2 regions of the Bacillus sp. GW821-FHT01G09 genome follow, and region 1 is predicted to be linked to the other one. Evidence: a T-box and tRNA genes for the amino acid it is inferred to sense, from the RefSeq annotation. Region 1 holds a T-box; the other holds one or more tRNA genes.

Region 1 (15,132 bases):
CAGGATTTTTTGCAGCAGTGCAATAAATCGTTCTCGATCTTCTTTATTCAATTTTTTAGGCCCTTTGGCATATACGCCTTTTCTTCTTTGTTTGCCGGAAAAATGACGGCCCTCTAGAGCAAAATCAATCGTGTCTTCTTTGTAAAGACGACCTCTTTCCGACATAACAGAGACATTTCTGTTCAACAGCAGAGATGCTAATCCGATGTCCTGCGTCACAACAATATCTCCCGGTTTCACGTGATTTGCGATATATAAATCAGCAGCTTCTTTATGAGGATCAACATACTTCCATTTTTCTTCATTGCTTCTGGAAAGCTGATAATGTTCAAATGAAGCGACAAAAAGAACTTGAACTTCATACTCGGATGCTGTTTGTAAAATTTCATCTTTTACCGGACAAGCATCAGCATCGACAAAAATCGTCTTTTCTTGTTCATTAAGAAGAGTAATTCTCCATCCCTCCATTAAACTCCTGCATAAAAGCAAGCAAAATCGCACATCCTTTATTATTGTGGATGTATATGAATTTGTCGAAAAATTTCCGGGAGAAATTCTTGACATCTTACCCATAATAGTTTATTCGTATCACACGATCCTTAAACCTAAAATTAATCATTTTATCACAATTTTTTATTATAATACAAACTTCACAAAGATGCTATTGTTTTTCATTATTCCCTTTTGGCACAGCCAAAAACCCAGGATAGAGCGTCCTGAGTTATATGTTTTTTGTTTTGAGATGATGGATAATATTTGCTGTTTCCTCAACCGCTTTATTTGAAACATCAACAACCTGGCAGCCGATCCGATCCACAATCTTTTCGAAATACTCGAGTTCCTCTTTGATTCTGTTGATATTTGCATAAATCGCTTTATCATTAAGCCCGAGTGATTTTAAACGTTCTTTTCTGATATGATTCAGTTTATCAGGGCTAATCTTTAAACCGATGCATTTTTTCGGATCAACGTTAAAGAGTTCTTCCGGCGGATCAACCTCCGGTACAATCGGAACATTGGCAACCTTCAGGCGTTTGTGTGCGAGATATTGAGACAGCGGTGTTTTAGACGTTCTTGAAACGCCGATCAAAACGATATCAGCTTTTAAAATCCCTCTTGGATCACGTCCATCATCGTATTTAACTGCAAACTCGATGGCCTCCACTTTTTTGAAATAATCTTCATCAAGCTGGCGCACCCGCCCCGGTTCGTATTTCGCTGTTAAACCGTAGGCTGTTTCCATTTTATCAATCAACGGGCCGATAATATCATAATATAAAACATTTGCTTTTTCCGCTTCGGCTATCAAATATTCTCTGATTTCCGGCACCACGAGTGTAAAACAGATAATGCCGCCGTCTGCCTTTGCAAGTGAAATCACTTCATTGATAGTGCCTATATCTTCAACATAAGGAATTCTTCTTACATGGGTATCATCCGCCGATCCGTTAAATTGGCTGAGTGCTGCTTTCACTACCAATTCAGCCGTTTCACCGACGGAATCCGATACAACATAGATGATGCGGTTATTCATATTATCCCCCCGTTAGTTTGCAATCTTATAGGATTTCATTTTCAGATAAACTGACAAGTATTTTGGTCATATTTGTTTTTGTCACTCTGCCGATCACTTCAAAGCCTTTATCGGTGTCTTTGATGACAGGCAGTGCATCAATTTGTTTTTCTATTAAGTGCTTTGCAATGTCCATCACATAATCCTCGCGTCTGCACACCGTAATGTTCGGCATCCTTGTCATGATGATGTGAACAGGGACCGATGTAAGCTCCTGCTGGCCAATGCTCGCTCTGAGCAAGTCTTTTCGTGAAAGCACCCCGACTAAAACAGCATCGCGGTCCACCACAAACAGAGTACCTACATCTTCTAAAAACATGGTGCAAATCGCATCGTACACAGAAACGTTTTCGTGAATCACTACGGGGATAGATTGAAAGTCTTTCACCTGAAGCTTTTTGAGTTTATCCGCCAAAAGCTGTGTGCCGGTTTTTCCCGTATAGAAATAACCGACTCTCGGGCGCGCCTCGAGGAATCCTGACATGGTGAGTATGGCTAAATCCGGGCGCAATGTCGCCCTGGTTAGGTTCAGCTTTTCTGCAATATGCTCCCCTGTAATCGGCCCGTTTTCTTTTACAATCTGCAAAATATGTTCTTGCCGTTTATTTAGTTCGATCGTACTCACCACCTTTTCACTTCATAGCTATGTAAAGAAATAATAATCCATATTATAACGTAAATATCTTGTAATCAAACAAAAAACATATAAATGGGGAAAAGACGATTACCGATCACACAGCAACCGCCTTTTCTCTCTTTATTTTACAATAAGGGCATTCATATTCGCAAAGGACTTGATCTCATCCGCCAAGCTTACCATTTGCGCTAATCGATTTGCCTTTAATGCCTCATTATCCGCTATAACCATTGTATGATCGAAGTAAGCATCGATCGGTTCTTTTAAGGCTGCAAGTGAAGCAAGCGCCGCCTCATAATCTTTTTTGCTGAAGTTTTCCTGCAGATTTTGCTTCGCTGTTTGGTAGGCATCAAACAGTTTTGCTTCGTATTCATTTTCAAACAGATCAGGCTGAATGTCTCCGCGGACTCCTTTTTTGCTGATAGAGATCACTCGGCCTAACGCTTCGGCTGTTTCCTTAAAGCCAGGTGCACCAAGCTTTTGCTCCAGTACTTGTGCTTTATGCAGCGCAGAGTACGGCTCAAGCTCAGAGCTTTCCAGCACGGCGTCAATGACATCATGTCTGATTTGTTCAGCATTCAAGACATATTTCAAGCGCTGAGTGAAGAAATCCAGCAGTTCATTTTCTTTATCGGTTTGTACGAAAGTAAGCAGCTCTTCAAATGAAATTCCCCAGTTGCGGTCAAGAAGAATCGCAACAATACCGCTTGCTTGGCGGCGCAGTCCGTAAGGGTCCTGGGAACCGGTCGGAATTACGCCGATAGAGAAGAATGAAGCGATTGTGTCAAGCTTATCCGCCATTGCTACAACAGCTCCGGTGAAAGTAGAAGGCGTTTCTCCGCCCGCTGATCTAGGCATATAATGTTCATTGACTGCCGCCGCCACAGCTTCATCTTCGCCAAGCATTCTCGCATACTTTTCGCCCATAATTCCTTGAAGTTCAGGGAATTCATATATCATATGTGTCACAAGGTCGAATTTAGAAATTTCAGCAGCCCGCTTCACATGTTTTAATGTATCTTCATCAGCCTGAAGACGAACGGCAAGTTTCTCTGCGATTGATGTGACTCTTCTAACCTTATCAGCAAGAGAACCAAGCTCTTCATGGAAAACGATATTTTCAAGCTTCTTCACATTTGCATCAATGTTTAGTTTCTGATCTTCCTTGTAGAAGAATGACGCATCAGATAAACGTGCGCGCAGCACTTTTTCATTGCCTCGGGCCACATTTTCAATCGCGTGGCTGTTGCCGTTTCGGACTGTGATAAAGTGAGGCAGCAGGTCACCGTTTTTGTCTTTGACAGGGAAGTAGCGCTGATGCTCTTTCATTGTCGTGACAAGCACTTCTTCAGGAATTGACAGAAACTCGGATTCAAATGAACCGTAAAGAGCTGTCGGGTATTCTACTAAATGATTCACTTCATCAAGAAGGTCTTCGTCAACTGGAATGCTCCAATTGTTTTCAGCAGCCATTGTTTCCAGCTGAGATTGAATCATTTGCTTTCGGACGCTAGGATCAGCAATAACATGCTGTTCTTTCAGCTGCTCTTCATAAGCTGAAGGTGATTCAATTGACACTTCATGTCCGAGGAAACGGTGTCCCTGTGTTGTCCGTCCAGACTCAACGTTTGTGATCGAAAATGGAATGACATCCTGTCCAAATAATGCGACAATCCATTTGATCGGTCGGATATAACGCAAATCTTCATTTCCCCAGCGCATGTTTTTCGGGAAATGCAAGCTTGTAATTAAACCGCTCAATTCTGGCAGAAGCGACTTCGTTTCTTGGCCGGCTTGGAATTTTTGCACGAATACATACTCTATGCCTTTTACTTCTTTGATATACAGGTCTTCCACATTCGCGCCTTGGCCTTTTGAAAAGCCGATTGCCGCTTTTGTCCAGTTCCCGTCCGCATCAAGGGCAATTTTTTTCGCAGGCCCTTTTGCTTCTTCTTTTATATCATCCTGCTTTTCTGCGACATCCTTAACGAACACAGCAAGACGTCTCGGTGTATTGAAGAGTTTCACTTCACCGTGAGTAATATTTTTTTCTTTAAGCCAGCCTGTCAGCTTGTCGCCAAGCTGAACCATGCTTTCATTCAAAAAGCGCGCCGGCATTTCCTCTAATCCGATCTCTAAAAGTAAATCCTGTTTACTCATGAGAAGAACCCTCCCCTTTAAGCATTGGGAACCCTAGTTTTTCTCGTTCCTCATAATAGGTTTTTGCTACTTTTCTAGCTAAATTCCGCACTCTTGCGATATAGCCCGTCCGCTCGGTAACAGAGATCGCACCTTTGGCGTCAAGCAGATTGAAGGTGTGCGAGCATTTCAGTACATAGTCATATGCTGGATGAACAAGTCCGTTATCCATTTGCTTGATCGCTTCTTTTTCATATGTGCTGAACAATTGGAACAGCATATCGACGTCTGATGTTTCAAACGTATAAACGGAATGTTCATATTCAGCCATCATGAATAAATCTTTTACTGTAAACCCTGACGTCCATTCCAAGTCAAACACGTTTTCTTTATCTTGGATATAAGACGCGAGACGTTCAATTCCATACGTAATCTCTACAGAAACGGGTTTACACTCTAATCCCCCGACCTGCTGGAAATACGTAAATTGTGTTATCTCCATTCCGTCAAGCCAAACTTCCCAGCCTAGACCCGCGCAGCCTAAAGACGGATTCTCCCAGTTGTCTTCAACAAAGCGAATATCGTGCTCAAGCGGATCAATTCCAAGAGCACGCAAGGAATCTAAATACAGTTCTTGAATGTTATCAGGAGACGGTTTAATAATGACCTGGAACTGATGATGCTGATACAGTCTGTTCGGGTTCTCCCCGTAGCGGCCGTCTGCAGGACGTCTGGAAGGCTCTACATAAGCCACTTTCCACGGCTCAGGGCCGATACTGCGCAAAAATGTATACGGGCTCATCGTGCCGGCTCCTTTTTCTACATCGTAAGCCTGCATAAGCACACAGCCCTGACTGGACCAATGCTTTTGCAAGGTTAGAATCATGTCTTGAATATTCATTTCAAGCACCTCCACTTTTCTTTCATAAGTTGACTGCGGCAGCAACCAAAAAACTCCCGTCTCTATGCTTGCCAGCCGCAAACATAGGGACGAGAGTTCTCCCGCGGTTCCACCCTAGTTGCTGAGAACAAAATCCCAGCCTCTTTTTTTAAAATTGCTCAAGAATGCCTTTCGTTGCGTGCTCATCCTTAGCTTACACCGCCCTAAGGTCGCTTTCATGAGGTAAACGCAAGTACTTCTTTCTCTCACTGCAACATATTTTATAATAAATGATCATATAAAAAGATGGACCAAATGTCAACTTTTGTTTTCACCCATAAGATGTTTCATGCTTTCCATTTGATCTAAAAAGCGCTTTGATTTTAAATACAATCCCGAATATTCTTCGTAATATAAATCAATCACTTGCTTTAATTCAGCTTTTGTTTCCTCTTTTAAGGACACATTGCCGAGTCTCGACAGATCAAAATAGTAGAAGAGTCTTAACAGCCTTGCCGTTTGCGGTTTAATCGGTATCCTGTAAGGATCTTTTTCAAAACAGCGGTGGCATATAAAACCATTATCACGAACAGAAAAATGAAAGGTTCCGTCTTGGCTTTTACAATGTACACAATGATTTAGCTCAGGATACAGGCCCATGACACCGAGCATCTTCATTTGAACAATGAAGGTGATAACATCCGGATCTGTTCCTTCATTCAGCTGTTTTAATGATTCTAATATGAATTCAAATAAATAAGGATTTGACTTTTTTTCTTCTGTGCCTCTGTCGACTAACTCAGCAATATAGGCAGCATATGCTGTTAAAAACAAGTCTTCCCTGATGCCTCTCATGCTGAGGATCATTTCCCCCTGCTGAAGCGTTCCGAGGCCCGATGTTTTTTGCATTAAGAAAGAACCATACAAAAAGGGCTGGCTGACTGCTGATAAACGGCTGTTCGGTTTTTTGGCGCCTCGTGCCATAACACCTATTTTTCCGTGTTCTCTTGTCAGTAATGTTACGATTTTATTCGTCTCTCCGTAATCATTTGTGCGAAGAACGATTCCTTCACATTTTGTCAGCATTTCCGCACCTTCCTCAAGCAGGAGCGGCCAAGAGGTTTATAAAATTGGATAATCAAATCGGGCTAGCTCATCTTCTAGTTCTTCGGGTCTTTCCATGTTCTCTTTTTCCAGTTCTTTAAAAAGAAGATACGTATCAACATTTCCTGTTTGAGAAAATACGTTCCAGGTAAAATTCAACACAAGAAACCCACCTTTCTGTAGTTAAACTAGCTTACCTAAACTCCAAATTCTTACCTTTATCTTGACCAGATGTCCTCCATTTCATGTTAAACAAAATTTGCTAATGTATCCCTGTTCCTGTGAGATAATGACACACACAGCAAGAGATTAATATTCGTCCTCTTTAAAGCCAAAATCGCGAAGCTGGGACATTTTATTACGCCAGTCTTTCTGCACTTTCACCCACAATTCAAGGTAGACACGGGAGCCCAACAGTGCTTCAATATCCGCTCTCGCTCTTTTTCCAACCTCTTTTAGAAGGCTTCCTTTTTTACCGATCACGATGCCTTTCTGGGAATCCCGCTCGACCACAATCGTTGCCGCTACGTGCACAGAACCGTTGTCCTGCCCTTTGATGGATTCGATGGCCACCGCAATGCTGTGCGGGATTTCTTCTCTCGTCAAATGCAGCACCTTTTCCCTGATTAATTCAGAAATGATAAATCGCTCAGGGTGGTCAGTTACCTGGTCACTCGGATAGAATTGCGGCCCTTCCGGCAAATACGCTTCAATCTGAGCGAGCAAGGTTTCGATGTTATTTCCTTCTAAAGCAGAAATCGGAACAATTTCCTTAAAAGGATAACGTCTGCGGTATTCGTCAATTAGCAGAAGCAATTGGTCGGGATGAATTTTATCAATTTTGTTTACGATTAAAAATACAGGCGTAGACATCGTCTGCAATTTCTCAATGATGAATTCGTCGCCCTTCCCGTAGCCTTCCTCAGCATTGATCATAAACAAGATCAAATCGACTTCTTTTAATGTATTTTGCGCCACTTTCATCATAAAGTCCCCAAGCTTATGCTTAGGTTTATGAATCCCTGGTGTGTCAATAAAAATGGTTTGTGATGTGCCTGTCGTCAGTACTCCTTGCACCTTGTTTCTCGTCGTTTGGGGCTTATCGCTCATGATCGCGATTTTTTGTCCAATGACTCTGTTCAAAAATGTAGATTTTCCTACGTTTGGTCTTCCAATAATGGATACAAATCCTGATTTAAAGCTTTCGTTCGTCATGTAAATCCTCCGATGAAAATGCGCCTGGCAATAATTCTTCCACAGTCATTTCTTTTATTTGTCCTTGTAAATTAGTCAGTACGACAATAACGTCTTTTGTGCAAAGCTCAGAAATCACCTGGCGGCAGGCTCCGCACGGAGATACCGGTCCAGGGGTGTCAGCCGCAACGGCCAGCATCTGAAACTCTGTATCCCCTTCAGAAACAGCTTTAAATAAAGCGGTACGCTCGGCGCAATTGCACATGCTGTATGCCGCGTTCTCAATGTTGCAGCCTCTGTACACTTTTCCATCCTTGGTAAGAAGAGCGGCTCCTACTTGGAATTTGGAATACGGCGCATATGCCATATCACGCGCTTTTAAAGCTTCTGTTATTAATTCTTGTCTGTTCATGTGTACATTCCTCTCTTACCTATAATGGTACCGCTATCACTTTATATTTTACATAATCGCGCGCTTTTTTTCACGCCCATTTCTAAAAATGTAAAATAAATGTAAGAATTTTCAGCCATTACAGCTTTGGCAAAAAAATAAGTATACCAATGATACACGAAATCACGGCAAAAACGCAAACAGCCCCGGCGGCAGCGTCCTTGGCCGCTTTAGCAAGAGGGTGATGTTTGTCAGTTATTAAATCAACCGTATGTTCAATGGCTGTATTTAAAAGCTCAAGCGAAAACATACCGCCTATCAAAAGGAATATAATCATCCACTCAATCATGCTGAGCTCTACAAGGAAGCCGCAAATGAGAACAGCGCAGGCGGCTGCGGCATGAAATTGGAAATTCCGCTCCGTCCGCGCTGTTTCCCAGATGCCCCGGCCTGCATGCACGAAGCTTTTGAAGAATCGCTTCAGCTCATTTCTATGATCTTTTGAGTCCATAAGCGTCCAGCAATTCCTTTTGCTTAGTAAACATCTCCTCTTCTTCCTCTTTCGTCATATGGTCATATCCTAAAAGGTGCAGAAATCCGTGTACAGCTAGAAATCCGAGCTCTCTTTTAAAAGAATGATTATACTCCTCTGCCTGCTCTCTTGTGCGATCGGCACTGATGATAATATCACCTAAAACCGGAGGCATTTCGGCGCCCACGATTTCGACCTCACCTTCTCCCTCTTCTTCAAGAGCAAATGAGATGACATCTGTCGGAGCATCCTTTCCCCGGTATTCTTTGTTAATCTGATGTATGTCATCATTGGAAACAATCGTGACAGAAACTTCAGCCTGATCCTGAACGCCTTCACGCTCAGCGGCAAATTGAAGCAGATTTTCTACTTCTTTGAGCATCTCTTCTGAGACGCTTCCTGTTTCATCAACGATATCAATCAGTAAACTCATCTATTTCACCTTCTTAGTAGCCTCCGGATATTCAATCCGGGAGTGGAAAATTCCTTTTAATGTTGCACAGAGCGTTTTTGCGATTGTATCCAGCTCTTTAAATGTCAAATCGCATTCACTGAACTGTCCGTCCTGAAGCTTATCGGATATAATACCCCGGACAAGCTTTTCAATTCGTTCAGGATTTGGATTATGCATGGATCTGACGGCCGCTTCAACACTGTCGGCCACTGATATAATTGCGGCTTCCTTTGATTGCGGCTTCGGCCCCGGATAACGGAACTCTTCCTCTGTAATCTGGTCGCCTTTTTCCTTTGCTTTATAGTAAAAAAACTTTAAAAGCGAGGTTCCATGATGCTGCTCAGCAATATCGACAAGCTCTTTCGGAAATTTATAGCTCCTCAGCATATTCGCACCGTCTGTCGTATGCGAGATGATAATATTTTTACTCAACTGAGGTGACAGCTTGTCATGCGGATTGTCAATATTCATTTGGTTTTCAATAAAATATTGCGGTCGCTTTGTTTTTCCGAGATCGTGATAATATGCGCCGACTCTTGCAAGCAAACCATTAGCCCCAACCGCTTCACAGGCTGCCTCTGATAAATTGGCAACCATTACACTGTGATGATATGTACCTGGTGTTTCTGTCAGTATTTTGCGCAATAGCGGATGGTTAGGATTAGACAGCTCGAGCAGCCTCATGGTGGATAAAATGCCAAAGCCCGTCTCAAAAAACGGCATCAGGCCGATGATTAATACAGATGAAGCAAACCCCGACACAACCCCCATGAGCATTAACGTGCCGATTTCAAGACCCGACAGCGCAGTGTTCTGGATCAATAATAAAGAAAGAACGACAACCATATTAATAAACGCTACGAAAAGCCCGGTCTGCAAAATCTTTGATCTGGCATTGTGCTTTCCTAAAAATAATACACCTGAAATCCCGCTGATCAAATAATAAATCCCTATGACATAATTGAATGTTCCTGTCACACCCTGATTAAACATCATACTTCCGCAAATCGCAAGAATGATACTTCCCAAAATGGCAATGCGTTCATTCATCAGCAGTTTGATTAAGATGGCTCCGGCCGCAATGGGGACCAGATAGCCGATATTATTATACTCCATCTTCTGAAACAAACTGACAACCTCCATGATCACAAGCAAAAGTGTTGTGATAATCGAGAATAACAGAATGGATTGGTTTTTAAACTTCAGATTTTGTTTCTGTTTTTCAAAATAATATACAAGTGTTGCAATGAAAAGTCCGATCATAATCAATAGCCCGCTGATCGGTTTAAAGAGATTTGAGTTATTTAATAACCCGGTCAGCTCAAGTTTCCTGTACACTTCCCGATCAATGAGGTCATTTTCTTCCACAAGCACTTGTCCCTGTTTGATTTGAACCTGCTGGACATTGTCTGAAGCTTCCTGCCGTTTTGCCTCTGTTGCTTTCGGATCAAAGACGTAATTCGGAATAATAGCAAAACGCCCGATTTCTGTCGCAGCTCCCAAGTATTTAGACGGAATAGAATTGCTCTTTAGCTCTTTTTCTACCTTATCCTTTGCATCAGATAGTTTATCCGAAGGGATTTCACTGCTCATGACCGTATTTACTGCGGTAATGACCGTATCTCTGACAAAAGAAAAGTCTTCACTGTCTGCTTTCAGCAATGTCTTAATTGAGTCCTCGGATATGGAATCATTCACATCTGACGTCAATTTATCCTTTACGGATTTGACCATTGATTTTTCCGATGGTGATTTGCTGCCTTCTTCCGATGATTTTTTCACTTCACTGATACTGTCGAATATTGATGACACAAGGTCAATCCGATTATCTGTGTATTCTTTTTTTAATGTATATTGATCCTCAACCGCGTCCTCAGCGGCTTGCTTTTTTTCCTCTGTGGCTTTTTGATCTTCCACGGTTGCCGGAGCATAAATGGTCTTGTCGCTGACTGAAAACAGGTCTAAATCAAGTGTTTCCGGCTTAACATGTACAAAGAGCAAAGCAAACATAATGGCAGCCAGCAGAAGATACAGCAGTACATGCATGGAGCGGGCATTTTTAAAACTGCTCCATTTTTTTGAGCTGCTTTTGGTCTTAGCCTTCTTTTTCAACACAAGAACCTCCTCTTGAAACATCAAGCCAATAAGCAATCATAAAAATGACCCGATAACGCGCGATCGGGTCATTCAGCATTAATTTTGCTTATCGTATGCTTCAATAATTTTCGCAACAAGCGGATGTCTGACCACGTCTGTCTGGTCTAGCTCAATCATAGAAATGCCGTCTATTCCTTTCAGCATCTCCTTCGCTACTGCAAGTCCCGATTTGACGCCTTTCGGCAGATCAATTTGGCTAACGTCACCTGTAATGATCATTTTAGAGCCAAAACCCAGTCTCGTCAAAAACATTTTCATTTGAGCAGGCGTGGTATTCTGTGCTTCATCAAGTATAACATAAGCATCATCGAGCGTCCGTCCCCTCATATATGCGAGCGGAGCAATTTCAATGATGCCTCTTTCCATCAGACGTTCTGTATGATCTGCCCCAAGCACATCATGGAGAGCGTCATACAGCGGGCGCAAATAAGGATCTACTTTTTCTTTTAGGTCACCTGGGAGAAAACCAAGGCTTTCACCAGCTTCCACGGCAGGTCTTGTTAAAATGATTTTTTTGATATGTCCGTTTTTTAAAGCATGGACTGCTTTTACGACAGCCAGGTACGTTTTCCCGGTTCCCGCCGGACCAATGCCGAATACAAGGTCATTCCGCTTCATAGCGGCCACGTATTCCCGCTGTCCCATTGTTTTTACACGGATTGATTTGCCTTTTGCGTTTTTTGTAATTTCTTCTTCATACATGCTTTCAAAGTATTCAAGTTCATTCTTCTTTGCCATTTTGATGGCGTAAATCACATCACGTTCAGAGATCTCTATCCCCTTGCGAATTAAAGCGAGGAGCGATCCCAGCAGCCTGTCTGCAATCTGAAACGATTCATCATCGCCTGAAACATAAATCGTCTCGCCGCGCGTAATGATATTTACATTCAGATCTTTCTCCATCAATTTCAAAAAAGAATCTTGGTTCCCGAAGAGTGAAAGCGCCTCGTCCGGGTTTTTCAGTTTTTGATTCATCGCAAGTAAATGTTCTGTCATTCTTCAGTCTCCCTGACAATAGGTGTGGTTTGAACGATATCTTCTATAACTTGGTAGAGAATAATCAACTTTACTTTACCATTCTCAACAGTCTGGTGCAAAACTTTTTCACTTTTCACCTCGCCGTTTTCGCCTATTTTATCCTCTACATCCTGTTTACCCAATTTAATGCCTTCTTGAACTGCTTCTTCTTTCGTATATTTTCGTAAAGCCTCTTCACTTTCTCTCGTTTGCTCTTTGACATAGGATACAGGGAGCTTAAATCCGAGAAAATGAAGCGAATGCTTTTCTTGTTCTGTTTTTGGATGCTTCAATTCCTCTTTTTTAAACGTCATCCCCCAGATCGGGATTGCCAACGAGCCAAAAGAAAGCTTGTGCTTTGTCCTTACTTTGCCCGTATAGACGTTAAATAATGTTTCAAGCGGGACTGTCACTTCTGATCTATACCAGGTTTCTCCGTAAATTTCAGCTTTTGAGGCGACTTCCTGCTGATGGTCTTCGCTGCCGATCAGCCCCGAAACAAGCAGCTGACCCTTTTCAACATGATCGTGTATGGCAGCCATGGGCTGTCCTTTTTGCACAAACATTCTCGTAATCGTTGCTTTCTTTTTGGCGACAATATTGCGCGGGCTAACATACTTTTCTTTTTCGGGCTCATTTTTCTCCACGACTTTCATGTGAATGGTCGTCCCCTTCAGATCAACTCCGACCCAAGTGATATTGTCTATTCCATTGGTTAATGATTTCTGTATTTTTTCGGGCGACATCATTAAAAACTGCAGACGGCCCTTTTTGACGCCGATTTCATTAAGATGCTGCCTCATTTGATGTTCTGTTTCAGGCTTAGCGCCTGTCACATCAATTTTCCACACCATATTGGACAGCAAAAACAAAAGGATGAAAAAAATCGCAAAACCGATCGTAAACCCTATATTCAGCTTTGATTTCAGCAACAGGAAGGGAAAACCCTTCCGATTGATAAATCGGGCTTTACATTTAAATTTACTTCTCACCCGCCGAAAGGCATGTACATCCTGAAGCTGTATATATAACGATACGGCTTCTTTCTTTTTTTTGACATGAAAGACCGGAATCCCCTGTCTTGTGCATTCATTAAGGAGCCGCTCAATCCCTCTTCCCGTCAATTCAAGCTGGACCTTACCCGAAAAAAAAGACAGCCATTTATTTTTCACAACGTTTCCCCCTCGGCTTTATGACTCAACATATCGAACGACATCAATCGTACCCTCCAAAAGTATCTCTTCCGGAAGAATCGCCTTGATGACAAAATTTTTACCAGATATGATGCACTGGCCCTGCTTCAGCATCAGCCTCACTTCATTCTCACTGAAAAGCAAAAGGCCTCTGTGGTTTTCTATGTAGATATGAAGTCTGCCAACCATTGTAATCCTCGGCAGATCCATCATAACGTCCGGGGGAATTTCCAATGCTCTTGTCAGCCAAGCTTTCATACGATTCTTTCTTTGCCCCATACAAAAAGAACCCCCTTTCATCTCATATGTATGATTTGAAAGGAGGTTCTAACACTTTAATTTTTACGGGCCGGGCGCATCGTACGGTGAGGTTTTTTCGCCCGTGGAGGCCCGAACACCTCTCCTAGAACGATCCCCTGTACGACGGTGTCTTTATTCATCTGAAGCATTTTTTGTTTTGTGTATACTGTTTTTTGTTTGGCAGCAGCAAGATCTCGTTCCAGCCCTTTCAGGTTTCTTGCTGTTTCCCTGCGTCTTTCTTCCGCTTCCCGTCTTGCCTGTTCCATACGGTTAGGGATAGGTGCAGGGGCATCTTCTTTTGACTGCTTCTTTTGAGGAGAAGCAGATTGCACGTGTTGAGGTTTTTTTCTTTTTTGGCTGTTTTCCTTTTCATCTTTGCTCTTTTTGCCGAAAATCGCAGAAATGATTCCGATGATCGCTGCAATAATAAGCGGATTGGTCAGTAAATCTTCCATCAGCGTTCTCCCTTCTTAGAGAGATTATGATTTGCGGTCTTCATCCGAAGGGTCTTTCGTCAGCTTGCCGAATGAATCACGCATTTCTGTGTCAGCATCGATGTTCTTGATATTCATGTAATCCATGACGCCAATATTCCCTTCACGCAAAGCTTCTGCCATCGCAAGCGGCACTTCCGCCTCGGCTTCTACCACTTTCGCGCGCATTTCTTCTACGCGGGCACGCATTTCCTGTTCTTGAGCGACAGCCATCGCACGTCGTTCTTCCGCTTTTGCCTGCGCGATGTTTTTATCAGCCTCAGCCTGATCGGTTTGTAAAATTGCACCGATGTTTTTGCCGATATCTACATCTGCAATATCAATTGAGAGAATTTCAAACGCAGTTCCTGAGTCCAATCCTTTTCCAAGGACTGTCTGAGAAATCATGTCAGGGTTTTCAAGCACTTTTTTATGATTGCCAGATGAACCGATTGTAGAAACGATCCCCTCACCTACACGAGCTACAATGGTTTCTTCTCCTGCTCCCCCGACGAGGCGCTCGATATTCGCTCTTACTGTGATTCTCGCTTTCGCTTTCACTTCAATCCCGTCCATTGCGACACCGGCAATGAACGGTGTTTCAATCACCTTAGGATTAACGCTCATTTGAACAGCTTCCAACACGTCCCGGCCTGCAAGATCAATGGCAGCACAGCGCTCGAATGTGAGTTCAATGTTAGCTCGCTGAGCGGCGATAAGCGCGTTGACGACTCTGTCAACATTACCTCCGGCCAGGTAGTGGCTTTCAAGCTGGTTTGTTCCAACATTAAGTCCCGCTTTATGGGCTTTAATCAGCGGGTTAACAACCCGATTCGGAATGACACGGCGAAGCCTCATCCCAACTAGAGTGAAAATGCTGATTTTCACTCCGGCTGCCAAAGCTGAAATCCAAAGCATTACAGGCACAAATGTAAAAAATACTGCCAAAACAATGATCGCTACTGCGACAATTGCCAGAATCATAAGTGTTGACGGATCCATATAACTTCTCCTCGTTTCTATTTAAATTTCTCTCACGACAATGCGTGAGCCTTCTACTTTTATCACTTTTACTTTTTTATCTTTTT
Region 2 (15,132 bases), on a different contig from region 1:
AATAACCCCGATACATCAACACAGCCTGTGACATGGAACATTTCTGTTTCACAATCACCTTTTACGCTGAGCTTCCCTTTCACATCGCAGGATTCTCCAGTCATATTCCCGCCAATTTCAGTCTGGCCTTTCAGATTGAATCGATCAAATTGAAGTGAGCCGCTGACTTTCATTGTCCCATATATATTGATTTTGCCGGCTGTCAGATCGCCTTTACATTCACTTTCTCCGAGCACACGCAACCGCTCAGTCTCTGCTTTTCCGAGAAAAAGGCCCGTTCCGTATATGCGGCAGCCTACAGCAGACAGCCCGTCTCCAACTACACCTTCTCCTTTGATGCTGACATTGTGATACGCGCCTCCTGCGGCATGCCCAGCGCCATATAATTTTAAATTTCCCAGTTTTGTTGTCTCCATTACGATCCTCCTTACAACTTTGTGGATGTTTCAACCGATGCGCTTGGATCACAGGTATAGTCCCCGCTGTATTCGACAGTTTCAATCTGGCAATCCGGGCCGATGACCACTTTATTTCCGCGCACGGTTTTCGCCTTTGTATTTGTCAATTCAATCACGTCACCTTCGATCAGCTCTGCTGTTAGAACAGGCTGCGACATCAATCTGAGCAATGTCAGCATTCCTTTTCTGCAGGTCACTTGAAGATGGCGGCAGCCGATCTCCCGCGCATAGCTTTCCCCTGCAGAAAGCTTAATGATCACCTGGTCTGCATTTAAAAGCCCGCTGATTTTGCATTTCCCTTCTGATTGAAAGGTTTCCGTTTCACAATCTGCTTCCATGACAGCTTTTCCGCTAATGTCAATGCCATCAGCCTTGACAGTGCCGCCAAATGTTGATGATCCAGCGATTTTCAATTGTTTTGCAGATACCTCTCCTTGGATAAAACCAGTGCCATTAATCCGGATAGATTCTGCTTCAACGTCTCCATGTATCTTTCCTGAACCGCTGATGGTTACCGCTTTCGCTTTGACGCTGCCGTCAGCTTTTCCGTTTCCATTAAAAGAAAAAGTATCACACTCCACGTCCCCGGCCACTGTCCCGCTGCCATTAATCTCAACAGATTGAAATGTTCCTCCCTTTGAACTTCCTGATCCGTTTATCACCAGCTTTTCCACTACATCCATTGATGGCCCTCCTGCATAAATGTTGTTTTTAATTCCTCTGAAGCTTTTAATAAATCTACCCGTTCCACAACCTTTACGGATGATTCAAACAAAATGCTGTCCGCCGCAGCCGCTATAAAACAAGTTGTGACACCGAGCTTGCGGAGCACAATCAGCTCCGTCTGTTTTTCAATCTCTTCATTATCATGCTTCTTTAATACCTCTGCAGCCATTTTTGCTTCTGCAAGGCTGACATTTCCAGACTGCAGCAGTCCCTCAAGCACATATAGCGAAAGCAAATCGCTGGATGAAAAAACCGGACTTCCTCCGTCTTCTGAATAGGCTTCAAGAGCAGGCCTTGAAACCAAACCTTTATGAAGCAATTCATCAGCGGTCATGCTGACATCCTTCATTTTCGGCGACAGCATTTCCCTCATTTCATCCAAAGACAAATTTTCTTTCATCTTTTGAATCATTGATATACGTTTTAAAATCTCCTCTCTCGGAAAAAACGTCTCTTGCCCTGTAAATGTGGATTTACGAATAAACCATTCCTCAGGTATTAAGTTTTTCCGCTTCCATCGATACAGCTGACCGTATGAAATCGATGTTCTTTCAAGTAATTCTTTTTTAGAGATTAATTGTTCTTCCATAAGTCCAGCTCCTTTGATGGGTGCATTGTAACATAACACTGTTACGTTGTTAAGCCCAAAAACGAAACAAAGCATTTCAACATCCGCAAAAAAACCCGCCCATCATCGATGAGCGGGTTTTTTCACTATTTTAAATCACGGTAATTTTGCTGGCGCAGCGCTTCATAAACAAGAATCGCGGCAGTATTGGACAGATTTAACGATCTGACATGCTCTGTCATCGGAAGACGCAGGCAGCGGTCCATATTATTTTGAATTAAATCCTTTGGCAAACCGCTTGTTTCTCTTCCGAACACGAAGAAATAATCCTCGTCAAGATCAGTGTAATCAAATGATGTATGAGGCTGCTGGCCAAATTTTGTAATAAAGAAAAACTGGCCTTTTTCATATGCCTCAAACAATTCTTCTAACGAATCATGATACACAACGTTAACAAACTCCCAATAATCGAGTCCGGCACGCTTCAGCATTTTATCATCCGTTGAAAAGCCGAGCGGACGAATCAGGTGTAGCGTTGTATTGGTTGCTGCACAAGTACGTGCAATATTCCCTGTGTTAGCGGGAATTTCTGGTTGATATAAAACGACATGTAATGCCACAATGTTCACCTCTGTTTTTCTTATCCGCCCATCATTATAACATTAATTACTCTTTTGTCGTATCATCAACGATATGAAAAAAGGCATATCGTATTGACTGCGTGTATGCCGTAGAATCCTCATATGACCAATATCTCATCCGGCTGTCATAGGTCTGGGCGTTGACAAGCGGCATATTGCCTTTGTCCTTTGCCACGACAATCGTTGTATGATTAAAGCGGCCGTCTCCTTCGAAGTCATAGCAAATCACATCGCCCGGCATCAGTTCTTCCGCTGATTTCACCCGCACCGCACGCAGTCCGGCCTTTGAATTCGACAAATACATTTTCATAGAGTGCGCCACCGTCCAGCTGTAGCTCCATGAGCTTTGTTTCATCCACCAGCCTGATCCCCTGTTCGGATGACCGCGCATCGGCGCGCCTCCTGCATGAAGACACTGAGAAATAAAATTTGTACAGTTATCGCTGAAATTTTTATAAGCAGGATTGCGCTTGTTCCAAAATTTCTCGGCATATTGGACAGCGCCGAGACGATCGTATTGAAAAGCCCTGCCAAACGCTTCTCTTTCCTCTTCAGCTTCAGAATAGTCAATAATACTGGTCCCTTCATGAAATCCAGCCGGCTTTTTCGCAATTTCCTGATCACTAATCAAAATGTGATCATACAGGAAAGCCATTCGCTCCTCTATGTGCTCTTCTATATACAAGCTGTCATCTTGTTCCTTACACACGTATTCGTAATGGATGGTATACGAAAGGCAGGTCGTTCCGTCATCCTCAACCCGCACATGATTAATCACGGCCTTTGCTTTCGCTTTTATGATGTCAACTTTACGTTTTTCCAGAAGCTTTTTCTTACGCTCCATGACTTTAAGGTCTCCGACTTGAGACTCCTGTCTCATAGCATGCCCGTTAACCAGAAAGCCCAGCCGCTCCTCCGCTAATTGTTCTAAAATGTGCTTCAAGCTCACCCCACCCGCCATACTTTTTTATAGAGAAAAAACACTTGGATGATCTCAAGTGTTTTTTCCTTCTGCTCTATACGTATGTCAGGACAGGCCTTGTTTAGTCATGCCTGAAGCTTTTAGCAACTCAATTCCTTTTTCAATTTCCAGCTTTGCCTCTTCATCCTTCTCTTTTCCCAGCGCTTTTTCAAGCTCTTCCGCGTAGGCGGGGTCTCCGATTTTTCCGATTGCCCATGCGGCTGTCCCCCTGATGACAGGACGCGGATCCTTGTGCATCAGTTCCGTCAATTCAGGCAGTGCGGAAGCATCCTTAAAATGCGCAAGCGCGAGAATGGCGTTTCGCTGAATCGGTTTTTTCCCGCGCCAAGAACCTGAGACATGCCCGAATTTCTCCTTAAATTCCCGATTACTGATGGTCAAAAGAGGCTTCAATAACGGTTTGGCAATCTCAGGATCAGGCTCCATTTCCGGATGTAGATGAAAATCCTTCCCTTTATTGAGAGGGCATACCGTTTGGCACGTATCGCACCCGTACAGGCGGTTTCCGATTTTTGTCCGGAATTCATCAGGCAAAAATCCTTTTGTCTGGGTCAGAAAAGAGATGCAGCGCTGCGCATTAAGCTGCCCGGGATTAACCAGTGCTCCCGTCGGACAGGCGTCCAAACATTTCGTGCAGGACCCGCACATATCTTCAATCGGCACATCAGGCTCAAAAGGGATATTTGTGATCATTTCCGCCAAATACACATAAGAGCCATACTCGGGTGTTGTGATCATACAGTTTTTCGCACTGAATCCGATTCCGGCACGTTCCGCAACGGCGCGATCAGACAATTCACCTGTATCAACCATTGACTTCGTTCTGATATCCTCATGCTTGCTTTTTAGAAAATCCTCCAGCAGATCAAGCTTTTCCCTCAGCACATCATGATAGTCTTTTCCCCAGGAAGCTCTGCAAAAAATGCCCCTGCGCTCAGTTCTCGTGCTTCTCGGCGCATCCTTCATTCTGGAAGGATATGCGAGAGCAATTGCCACAATTGATTTCGCTTTCGGCAAAAGAAGCTTCGGCGTCACCCTTTTTTCGATATCTGGCTCTTCAAAGCCGGAGAGATAGCCGAGTGATTCTTGAAGAATCAAACGGTCTTTTAAACTGTCAAAAGTATCAGCGGTCGTAAAACCAATCTTGTCCACGCCAATGCTTTTCGCGTATTCAATTAATTCTTCTTTGAGCTGATAAACGTTCATGTTTTGCACAGCCTCCTTTCTTTGTGATAAAACGATACAGCGTTTATAATAGGTTGATATCACGTAACTGGAGTGAATGCTAGTGAATATCAAACTTGATTCTGTTATTACTGAACGTGCGGCCGGCTTACATGCAGCTGCTGTCATTTATGAGAATATCGAAGTCGGCTCCTCACCGCAAATGCTGAAAGGCAGACTCCGCCTGTTTCAAGAATCCTTGTTTTTCGACTATGCGGACGGCGGTATGTCCGATGAATCCTTCGTCAAGGAATGGCAGGAACTCTTTAAACAGCTTAACCCTTCATTTGAGGGAGAAACAACCCCAATGGAGGACATGCTGGTCCCGATATCCAAGGAACAATTCATGGAAAGTAAAGACTCGGCCCATGACACAATCGATTTTTTCGCATTAAAATATTCTCTGCCTATTATGATTTATGATGCCGGAAAGCTTCATGAGCCGGTCCAAATCTCATTGGGAGAAAAAGAAAATATACTGCTTTTCTCTGATGAAAACGGCATTTTTGGCGATTTCAAAAACAGCGTCAACCACTATCCCGTTTCAAACGAGACTAAGAATATGCTGCAAATCATTTTTTTCCCGCCATCTATTGAGAAAAGCAGCACTGTTAACCTCTTATCATCATTAACGAAAATGTTTGAACAAATTCACGGCGGCACCCATACAGTACATTGGCTTACGTAAAAGAACACGAATGTCGTGTTCTTTTTTACATAAAAAAACGCAATACTTCGTTTATCTGAGAAACGAAACACTGCGTTAATAACGTATGTATGGAGCGGGTGATGAGAATCGAACTCACGACATCAGCTTGGAAGGCTGAGGTTTTACCACTAAACTACACCCGCATTTGTGGTTGTCAGTAACAGTACCGCTCTGACTTTTTTTATATTACATGTTTATTTATTTTTCGTCAAGGGAATATAAAAAATTTGTCGAAAAAAAGTTATCTTTTTGTAAAGTTGTTAAGTTTCATTTACATAATGTTAAGTATACTATACAATATAATCAATCGGGATTGTGAAGGGGACAGACGTCATGATGAAAAATAAAGTAAAAGAGCTGAGGGCACGCTTCGGCTATTCTCAGGAAAAACTCGGAGAAACGGTCGGCGTCACAAGACAGACTGTGGCAGCGATTGAAAAAGGCGATTATGTTCCCTCACTGCTGTTAGCACTGAAAATCTGCAAAGCCTTCTCCATGAAAATGGAGGATGTCTTTTGGTTAGAGGAGGAAAACTAAGATGAGCATGAAAACAAAAGCAGCTTTTCACCTTGTATTATTTGGCCTTGCATGCTGGACGCTGATTTCATACTTTGAAGCCTCAGAAGGCATAGCATCTTTTTTCGGCACAAAGAGCGGCGGGATGGTATTTGAATTAAACCTCACCCCCTTTATTCTGTTTGTTGCGGCGTCTGCGGTTTATTTGTACTTACAGAAAAAAAGCCGCCCTGCCAGAAAGCAGCTTCTTCTGCCTGATGAGTTTGAAGAGCAGGATGAAAGAGAGCAGATGATGACGGCAAAAGCATGCCGCGCGTCATATATCGCTGTCTACTTCTCGCTGCCTGCCGCAGCCGTTCTTCTCATTTTTTATCCGCTTTTTCAATCGCGTATTCCGTTTTTCCCTATTATTATTGTGTTTATCATCATGATCATCCAACACCTTTCCTACGTCATCTCTTTCAAGAAAAACGAAAAAAACTCCGGCGCGCTGTAATCGGCCAGAGTTTTTTCTTACCAGCTTGCTTTTTTCACACCGGGAATCTGGCCTTTATGGGCCAGCTCCCTGAAAGCGATTCTGGACATTTTAAACTTCCTCATATATGCTCTCGGGCGCCCCGTTACCATGCAGCGGTTGTGAAGCCTTCCCGGTGCTGAATCTCTTGGCAGCTTGCTGAGTGCCTCGTAATCTCCTTTTTCCTTCAACGCGCGTCTAATATCAGCGTATTGTTCAACAAGCTGTTGGCGTTTTAACTCTTTTGCCACTTTTGATTTTTTAGCCAAGTCACATAGCCTCCCTTTTAAATCGAAATTATTACGATTTAAAATGTATCATGCACCATTCAAAAAAGCAAGCATACCGCTTTGTAAAACAGACGGCCTGAAGCCGCCCATTCTAATGATGCAATTCCACATAATACAGTAACGCATCTTGATGCTTAATGAGCTCTTTTTTATGTTCAGAGGTGTGCATTGTCTCGTCAGTCCCTCTAATACTGCTGCCGATCAAAGCAGGCTTCTCGAAAGTAATCGGTTCCGGCGATGAAATATTCTGAGTCATTTCCCGTGTTGTGCTATCGTCGCGTTTCACCGATGAATCAGCCGCTATATTTCCCTGTTTATCCACAATGCCAAAATGAATGGTGGTATGTTTATTCTTTCCTTCCCCCTCTTCATTCTCAAAATAAACAAATTGTATGGTATCGGGTTTTTCCTCTGAATAATCTGCACTAGCCGGTCCTAACCTCTCAACAAGCTTTCCCTTTTGATAATGTTCGATGTACATGTCAGCTGAAGAAATACCTTCACCGATATTGACGGCTTCAGCAGTGAATGCCTGTGAAGCTGCAACATCCATTCTGTTTTTTTCAAGTTCTGATATGTCCGCCGCTTTGATTTCCATCTGTTTTGAATGTCCGCATGCTGACAGCATAGCTATGAGGCAAATGACTGCCGCGCTTCTCAATGTTTTCAGAAAAAAAGCCCCCTTTTTTTGAATATCATACCATGTTCGGGGACTGTATTTTAGTTAAACTCATGCATTTTTCTCTTTGACAAAATAAGTGTTTCCTACCGCTTCTCCCCTTTTGTTCTGAAGCTTTCTCGTCCGATCATTTTCAAACGGCAAAAGCGGAAATACAAGCTCTGCAAAATAATACGCTTCTTCTAAATGCGGATAGCCGGAGAATATAAACGATTCTATGCCGAGTGCCTGGTACTCCGCTATCCGGTCGGCAATCGTCTGCGGATCACCGACAAGAGCTGTTCCTGCCCCTCCTCTGACCAGGCCGATCCCCGCCCACAGATTCGGGCTGATTTCAAGTTTCGTCCGATCGCCTTGATGAAGGATGGCCATCCGCTGCTGGCCTGAAGAGTCGTAACGGCTCAAAGCTGCCTGCGCTTTGGCAATGGTGTCATCATCCAAGTGGCTGATCAAGCGCTCTGCCGCTTCCCACGCCTCTCGTTCAGTTTCACGGGCAATGACATGCAACCTAATGCCAAATCGAACGGATCTCCCTTCTTTTGCCGCTTGCTTTTTGACTCTCTCTATCTTTTCTTTTACTTGTTCAGGCGGCTCACCCCATGTCAAGTATACGTCTGTATGCTTTGCGGCAGCTTCAATCCCAGCCTGTGACGAACCACCGAAATAGATGGGCGGATGCGGCTCTTGCTGCGGCGGGAAAAGCAGATTGCTGTTTTCCACTTTTATATGCTTTCCTTCATAGGAAACCGTTTCTCCCTGCAAAAGTCTCCGCCAAACGGTTAAAAATTCGTCTGTTGCTTCATAGCGCTCATCATGGCTGATAAACAGGCCATCGCCTGCCAGCTCATACGGATCGCCCCCAGCCACAACGTTGATCAGCAGCCGGCCGTCTGAAATGCGGTCTAGGGTTGATGTCATTCTGGCTGCCAGAGAAGGCTGCATTAAACCAGGTCTTACCGCGACTAAAAACTTTAAGTCCTTTGTTTCTCCTGCCAGCGCCGACGCTGTAAGCCACGGGTCCTCGCACGATCTTCCCGTTGGCAGAAGAACTCCTGTATATCCCAGCCTGTCTGCCGCCTGCGCGACTTGTTTAAAGTAAAGATGATCCGCAGTCCGTCCATCACTTTCAGATCCTAAATATCTCGCGTCTCCATGAGTCGGTATAAACCAAAGAATTTCCATATTCATCTCCCCTTTATATCTTTTATCCTTCGTAGCTGTTTCTCCACTTTAACAGCTTTCGTTCCAGCAGCCTGACGAAGGAATCCGTCAGCTTTCCAACCACTGCAAAAATGATAATCCCTGCAAAGACTTTATTCGTTTGTGAAAACTGTCTCGCATCCATGATCATATAGCCGACTCCCGAGCTTGAGCCCATCAGCTCTGCCACAACGAGCCCGAGCCATGCAATGCCGAGCGATAAGCGAATGCCTAGCAATATATTGGGCAGGGCTGCCGGCAATATCACTTTGGATATCTGCTGATGCCATTTAAATTCAAGCACCCGGGCGACTTCAAACAGCTTCGCGTCAACCCCGCGGATGCCGTTAAACGTATTGATATAGACAGAAAAGAAGGCACCGAGCGCAATCAGCAAAATTTTAGATACTTCGTCAAATCCGAACCATAAAATAAACAGCGGCGTGACGGCCAGATGAGGTACGGTTCTAAGCATTTGCAACGACGGATCAAGATACAGCTCCGTCCGTTTGGAGAATCCGGCCAAAGTCCCGATCATCAATCCAAGCCCCGCGCCAAGCAAAAAACCAAGCGCCGCCCGATAAATGCTGATTTGCAGATGGCCGAACAGTTCGCCGGACAAAATAAGCTCCTTAAAGGTCAGAACAATCGTAACAGGTGTAGGCAGCACTGTAGCGGACACAACCCCCAGCCCGCCGATGACCTGCCAGATGGCAATGATGACAGCGGGCAGTAAAAGCCCCTTCATCCAGCCGTATCTCTTCCTTCCGGGCTTTTTTCGCACCGCTTCCGCATTCGTTTTGGGCAGCGAGCCCGCAGCCTCTGCTTTCATCATTGATCACCTCCTGAGGAATGTTCCTTTAATGCTTTTTTGATAAAAGTGTTATCGACAACATCCTTCACATCAATCTTCTTATCTATCGCCTTTGTTCGAAATTGAAAATCTGCTGTTTCCTGCTGCGCTTTCACAATGTCGTCACTGATGACCTCATTCAGAGGTTCAGTATTTTTCAGCACATTTTCGACGACCTTTTTATCGAGATCTTTAATGTCAGAATACAAGTCCGCTGCTTCATCCAGATGTTCCTTTTGCCATACAACGGCTTTATTAAACACCTTCAGAAAACGGACCACTTCGTCTGGATGCTCCTCTGAAAACTTTGTTCTTACTAAAGTAAAACCCGGTGAATATAAATCTGTGCTTTCTCCGTTCACAAGGATTTTTGCTCCGTGTTTCATTGTTTCTAAGGACAAGTACGGCTCCCAAATGGACCAGGCATCAACAGATCCATTTTCAAATGCGGAAGCTGCTTCATCAGGCTGAAGCTGAATAATTGTCACATCGTTAGCTGACAACCCCACTTGATCAAGCGCTTTATACAAAAAATCAAACCCGCTGCTGCCTTTGGCGACTGCAATTTTCTTTCCCTTTAAGTCCTTAACGTCTTGAATGCCGCTGTTTTGATTGACAAGGATGCCGTTTGCTTTCAAACCGTCCTGAGACAAACCGATTTCTTTAAAGTTAATGCCTGCCGCCTGTCCAGCAATCACAGGCGAATTACCGACTTGAGAAAAATCAAGTTTGTCTGCCGCAAGGCCTTCAAATTGGGGCGGACCGCTTTGAAACTCCACCCATTTCACTTTGATGCCTTCTTTTTCAAATGCATCTTCGAACCAGCCTTTTTCTTTTGCGATCAAAAGCGGGCTTAAGCTTTGCTGAATACCAATACGAATTTCCTTCAATTGTTTGTGGTCACCGCTGGCTCCATTTGCTCCACAGCCTGCGAGCAGAAAAATAACGGCTACCAATACAATGAGTCCTTTTTTCATTTCCGCTTCCGCCCTTTCTATATCCCTGATCCTTCTGCGTACTCCAAATCTTCTGTTTTCTCGAATTCCGACAGCACTCTCTGTCTGATCGCCTGGAAATCCGGAGTCGTCCGGTTCCGCGGATACGCCAGGTGAATGGGCATCAGCTTATGGATTTTCCCCGGTTTGGCCTTAAGGATCGCAAGCTCATTTCCTAAATAAACAGATTCATCTATATCATGAGTCACGAGAATCATCGTTGTTTTTTTCCTCCTCCATATATCCAGCAGCACGTCCTGCAGGTGTTTTCTTGTAAATGCGTCGAGTGCACCAAACGGTTCATCTAAAAGCAGCACCTCAGGCTCCCGCAGAAGGGCCCGGGCGATGGCTACTCTTTGTGACATGCCGCCTGACAGCTCGCGCGGATATGCTTTTTCCGATCCTTTCAATCTGACAATCTCGATCAGTTCATTCACCTTTTGTTTGACTTTTAGGTCCTTCAAATTCAAGTCGGCGGCAATATTCTGCTCAACAGTCAGCCAAGGAAAGAGGCGGTGTTCCTGAAAAATAAATCCTTGCTGAATACCCGGAGCTGTTACGCTGCGGCCGTTAATTTCAACACTCCCGTCATATTCAGAATCAAGCCCTGCAATAATCTTTAACAGGGTGCTTTTTCCGCACCCGCTCGGTCCGATAAGCGTTAGAAATTCGCCTGGTGCGATTGATAATTCTATGTTCTCTAAGACCGTGTTTTTGCGGCCCTCTTGAACAAATGCCTTTTCTTTGATGCTGATGGTCACAGCCACTTTTATCCCTCTCTTTCTGCCAACCCCGCCTTCAAAAAAAACAAAAAGGCCCCCATCTCTGTTCTTGTAGAGATGAGAGCCTTCGGCGGTCCGATCAGCTGCCCAATTGTTTTTTTGTTTGAATAACATGTTAATTCAAATTATTCCGATATGTCAACTCTTTTTTAAATACGATTTTTGATATCCTTGTTTATCACTTACTCTGCTTATTTCGCAAATAGAGAAGAAAAAATTATTTCTTCAAAAATTATCAAGTGCCATAAAAAGCTGTTCCAACAAGGTTTTTCCACACTTTCAATACTAGATATCGCTTAATAGAGATAACTATTTTATAATAATTATAAAATAATATTGACTTTTTACTTAGAGATGATATTATGTTCTTATAAATTCCAAGAGGTGATAACATGAGTTCAAATAAACTGACAACTAGCTGGGGCGCTCCGGTTGGAGATAATCAAAACTCAATGACTGCCGGTTCTCGCGGACCAACTTTAATTCAAGATGTACATCTACTCGAAAAATTGGCCCATTTCAACCGAGAACGTGTTCCTGAACGTGTTGTTCACGCCAAAGGAGCAGGCGCACACGGATATTTTGAAGTGACAAACGACGTAACAAAATACACGAAAGCCGCTTTCCTTTCTGAAGTCGGCAAACGCACACCGTTGTTCATCCGTTTCTCAACAGTTGCCGGTGAACTTGGCTCTGCTGACACAGTTCGCGACCCGCGCGGATTTGCTGTTAAATTTTATACTGAAGAAGGAAACTACGACATCGTCGGCAACAATACGCCTGTATTCTTTATCCGCGATGCGATTAAGTTCCCTGATTTCATCCATACACAAAAAAGAGATCCAAAAACACACCTGAAAAACCCTACGGCTGTATGGGATTTCTGGTCACTTTCACCAGAGTCACTTCACCAAGTGACAATCCTGATGTCTGACCGCGGAATTCCTGCAACACTTCGCCACATGCACGGCTTCGGAAGCCATACATTCAAATGGACAAATGCCGAAGGCGAAGGCGTATGGATTAAATATCACTTTAAAACGGAACAAGGCGTAAAAAACCTTGATGTCAATACGGCAGCAAAAATTGCTGGTGAAAACCCTGATTACCATACAGAAGACCTTTTCAATGCAATCGAAAACGGTGATTATCCTGCATGGAAACTATATGTGCAAATCATGCCTTTAGAAGATGCAAACACGTACCGTTTCGATCCGTTTGATGTCACAAAAGTTTGGTCTCAAAAAGACTACCCGTTAATCGAGGTCGGACGCATGGTTCTAGACAGAAATCCGGAAAACTACTTTGCAGAGGTAGAACAAGCGACATTTTCACCTGGAACACTCGTGCCTGGTATTGATGTTTCACCGGATAAAATGCTTCAAGGCCGACTGTTTGCTTATCATGATGCACACCGCTACCGTGTCGGTGCAAACCATCAAGCGCTGCCAATCAACCGCGCACGCAACAAAGTAAACAATTATCAGCGTGATGGACAAATGCGCTTTGACGATAACGGCGGCGGATCTGTGTATTACGAGCCTAACAGCTTCGGCGGTCCAAAAGAGTCACCTGAGGATAAACAAGCAGCATATCCGGTACAAGGTATCGCTGACAGCGTAAGCTACGATCACAACGATCACTACACTCAAGCCGGTGATCTGTATCGTTTAATGAGTGAAGATGAACGTACCCGCCTTGTTGAAAATATCGTTAATGCTATGAAGCCGGTAGAAAAAGAAGAAATCAAGCTGCGCCAAATCGAGCACTTCTACAAAGCGGATCCTGAATACGGAAAACGCGTGGCAGAAGGCCTTGGATTGCCGATTAAAAAAGATGCTTAATGTAGAAATGCAAAAACCCGCTGTAATCAGCGGGTTTTTTTATATTTAGTTACACATTGCGTATGCTTCTCATCAATCTTCATATAAATTTCTTCCATGAGCTCCGCGCTGTTTATAATCTCTCGTTTGTTTTTTTCAATCAGCAGCTCAAGCGGCAAAATCTGATTCCCGTAGGTTTTTCGCTTCCTGAATCGTTTTCTCCCCTTTTCTTTTTTGACTCCCATCAATAATCCCTCCTTTTTCATACAAAAAAGGCCCTTATCTAAACGATAAGAGCCTTCGGTGTTCCGATCAGCGCGATAAATTTGAAAAATTTGTACTGACCATGTTAATTCATACAATACCGACCTGTCAACTATTTTTTGAGGGTGTTGACACTGTATCAGATTGCATCCCCGCTTTTTCCTTATACACTCTTTTCCCCTGACGCATAAGCTAGAGAAACTAGAATACGAGAGAAAGAGATGTGGGAGTGTGGAAAAGACAAAATTGACCGGACGTATCGTGACACGGGATGATCCGGACTATAACGAAGCAAGAACCAATATTAACCTAAGCTTAGAAAGGTATCCTGACATCATTGTGTTTTGCCAAAACAAACAGGATGCACTCAATGCGCTGAAATGGGCGCGTGAAAACCGTGTGCCTTTCCGTATTAGAGGCGGCAGACACAGCTATGAGAACTTTTCCCTTTTAAATAACGGTCTTGTTATTGATTTAAGCGAGATGAAAAAAATAACTGTGAATCAGGATAAAAAGCTGGCCTATATTGAAGCGGGGGCTGAATTGGGAGAAGTCTATCGGACACTCTGGCAATACGGCCTGACGCTTCCCGCAGGCACCATTGCTAATGTAGGGCTCACAGGTTTAACTCTCGGAGGGGGAATTGGACTTTTAACAAGGGCTGCCGGCCTTACTTGCGACAGCCTCGTGCAGCTTGAGATGATCGTAGCAGACGAAAAAGAGGGCGCTGATCTGATTACAGTCAGCTGTTCTAATCATCCAGACTTATTTTGGGCGTCTCAGGGAGGCGGAGGAGGCAATTTCGGCATAGTCACCTCCATGACATTTAAAGCAGTGCCCATCTCTCAAGTGTCGATTTTTTCTATAACATGGGGATGGGATGATTTTGAGGAAGTATTTAACACGTGGCAGCACTGGGCCCCGTATACAGATGACCGGCTTACATCATCAATAGAGTTTTGGCCTAAAGAAGTAAACCGCATAGAAGCCCTCGGCCAATTTGTCGGGCCAAAAACAGAGTTAAAAAAACTGTTAAAGCCTTTATTGAAAGCAGGAAGCCCAACAAGCGGAATGGTAAAAACAATGCCGTTCATCGAAGCGGTAACCTTTTTTAACAGCCCGGGAGGCAATCAGCCTCAAAAAATGAAACGCTCCGGCTCTTTCATTGAAAAGCCATTATCAGAACGTGCGATTTCAACAATAAAACACTTTTTAGAGCACGCTCCGAATCAAAACGCCAGTGTCTGGCAGCAAGCACTCGGCGGGGCAGCCGGACGGATCGCTCCCGACCAAACGGCATTTTATTATCGTGATGCAATCATCGCCCAGGAATACTTAACAAACTGGACATCTCCTGAAGAAAAAAGACAAAACGTCCGCTGGATTGAGGGGCTGAGAACGTCCCTTTCGAAAGAAACGATGGGAGACTACGTAAATTGGCCAGATATCGAAATCAGAAACTGGCCAAGAACATATTACGGCGAAAACGTTGAACGACTCCGCCGTGTCAAAACGAAATATGATCCAGAAAATGTTTTCCGTTTTGAACAGAGCATTCCGCCGCTTCGACGCTCTCTGTTTTTCTACAAAAAATGAAGATGGAGCATTCTCCATCTTCATTTTTTTATTGATATAAATTGCTTCCCGTATCGACAAACTCTTTTGCTTTTTCTTTTAATCCTTTATTTATGGCTTCTGCTTCACTGAGATCGTTTTTCTTCGCATAATCCCGAATATCCTGTGAAATTCTCATGCTGCAAAATTTCGGACCGCACATGGAACAAAAGTGAGCGGTTTTTGCTCCTTCAGCAGGCAGGGTTTCATCATGGTATTCAAGGGCTCTCTCCGGATCAAGAGATAAATTAAACTGATCCCGCCAGCGGAATTCAAAACGGGCTTTCGATAACG

What was found. The T-box of region 1 lies ahead of glyQ (glycine--tRNA ligase subunit alpha). A T-box ahead of a tRNA ligase gene usually reads a tRNA of that ligase, here a tRNA-Gly.
Region 2: it has a tRNA-Gly gene. The T-box ahead of glyQ (glycine--tRNA ligase subunit alpha) is inferred to sense a tRNA for this amino acid. The anticodon was not compared.

The regions. Positions count from the first base shown of each region.
Region 1 is NZ_JBWKWL010000004.1:462,166-477,297, forward strand. Features, by position in the region: gene AC07VD_RS16050 (YaiI/YqxD family protein) at 1-468, opposite strand, end outside; gene AC07VD_RS16055 (pyruvate, water dikinase regulatory protein) at 722-1,534, opposite strand; gene ccpN (transcriptional regulator CcpN) at 1,560-2,198, opposite strand; gene glyS (glycine--tRNA ligase subunit beta) at 2,331-4,370, opposite strand; gene glyQ (glycine--tRNA ligase subunit alpha) at 4,363-5,250, opposite strand; T-box leader at 5,333-5,508, opposite strand; gene recO (DNA repair protein RecO) at 5,548-6,315, opposite strand; gene AC07VD_RS16080 (YqzL family protein) at 6,352-6,495, opposite strand; gene era (GTPase Era) at 6,643-7,548, opposite strand; gene AC07VD_RS16090 (cytidine deaminase) at 7,529-7,939, opposite strand; gene AC07VD_RS16095 (diacylglycerol kinase family protein) at 8,058-8,429, opposite strand; gene ybeY (rRNA maturation RNase YbeY) at 8,410-8,883, opposite strand; gene pgpH (cyclic-di-AMP phosphodiesterase PgpH) at 8,884-11,019, opposite strand; gene AC07VD_RS16110 (PhoH family protein) at 11,098-12,057, opposite strand; gene yqfD (sporulation protein YqfD) at 12,054-13,250, opposite strand; gene yqfC (sporulation protein YqfC) at 13,269-13,550, opposite strand; gene AC07VD_RS16125 (YqfB family membrane protein) at 13,607-14,026, opposite strand; gene floA (flotillin-like protein FloA) at 14,051-15,046, opposite strand; gene AC07VD_RS16135 (NfeD family protein) at 15,068-15,132, opposite strand, start outside.
Region 2 is NZ_JBWKWL010000002.1:6,096-21,227, reverse strand. Features, by position in the region: gene AC07VD_RS05495 (polymer-forming cytoskeletal protein) at 1-416, opposite strand, end outside; gene AC07VD_RS05490 (bactofilin family protein) at 428-1,141, opposite strand; gene AC07VD_RS05485 (YhbD family protein) at 1,132-1,773, opposite strand; gene trmL (tRNA (uridine(34)/cytosine(34)/5-carboxymethylaminomethyluridine(34)-2'-O)-methyltransferase TrmL) at 1,899-2,381, opposite strand; gene AC07VD_RS05475 (amidase domain-containing protein) at 2,419-3,354, opposite strand; gene queG (tRNA epoxyqueuosine(34) reductase QueG) at 3,421-4,581, opposite strand; gene AC07VD_RS05465 (B3/B4 domain-containing protein) at 4,664-5,287, shown strand; tRNA gene AC07VD_RS05460 (tRNA-Gly) at 5,378-5,451, opposite strand; gene AC07VD_RS05455 (helix-turn-helix transcriptional regulator) at 5,645-5,845, shown strand; gene AC07VD_RS05450 (membrane protein) at 5,847-6,320, shown strand; gene rpsN (30S ribosomal protein S14) at 6,338-6,607, opposite strand; gene AC07VD_RS05440 (YgaN family protein) at 6,720-7,289, opposite strand; gene ssuD (FMNH2-dependent alkanesulfonate monooxygenase) at 7,359-8,489, opposite strand; gene AC07VD_RS05430 (ABC transporter permease) at 8,512-9,342, opposite strand; gene AC07VD_RS05425 (aliphatic sulfonate ABC transporter substrate-binding protein) at 9,339-10,337, opposite strand; gene AC07VD_RS05420 (ABC transporter ATP-binding protein) at 10,355-11,122, opposite strand; gene katA (catalase KatA) at 11,530-12,981, shown strand; gene senS (transcriptional regulator SenS) at 13,008-13,205, opposite strand; gene AC07VD_RS05405 (FAD-binding oxidoreductase) at 13,456-14,820, shown strand; gene thiC (phosphomethylpyrimidine synthase ThiC) at 14,849-15,132, opposite strand, start outside.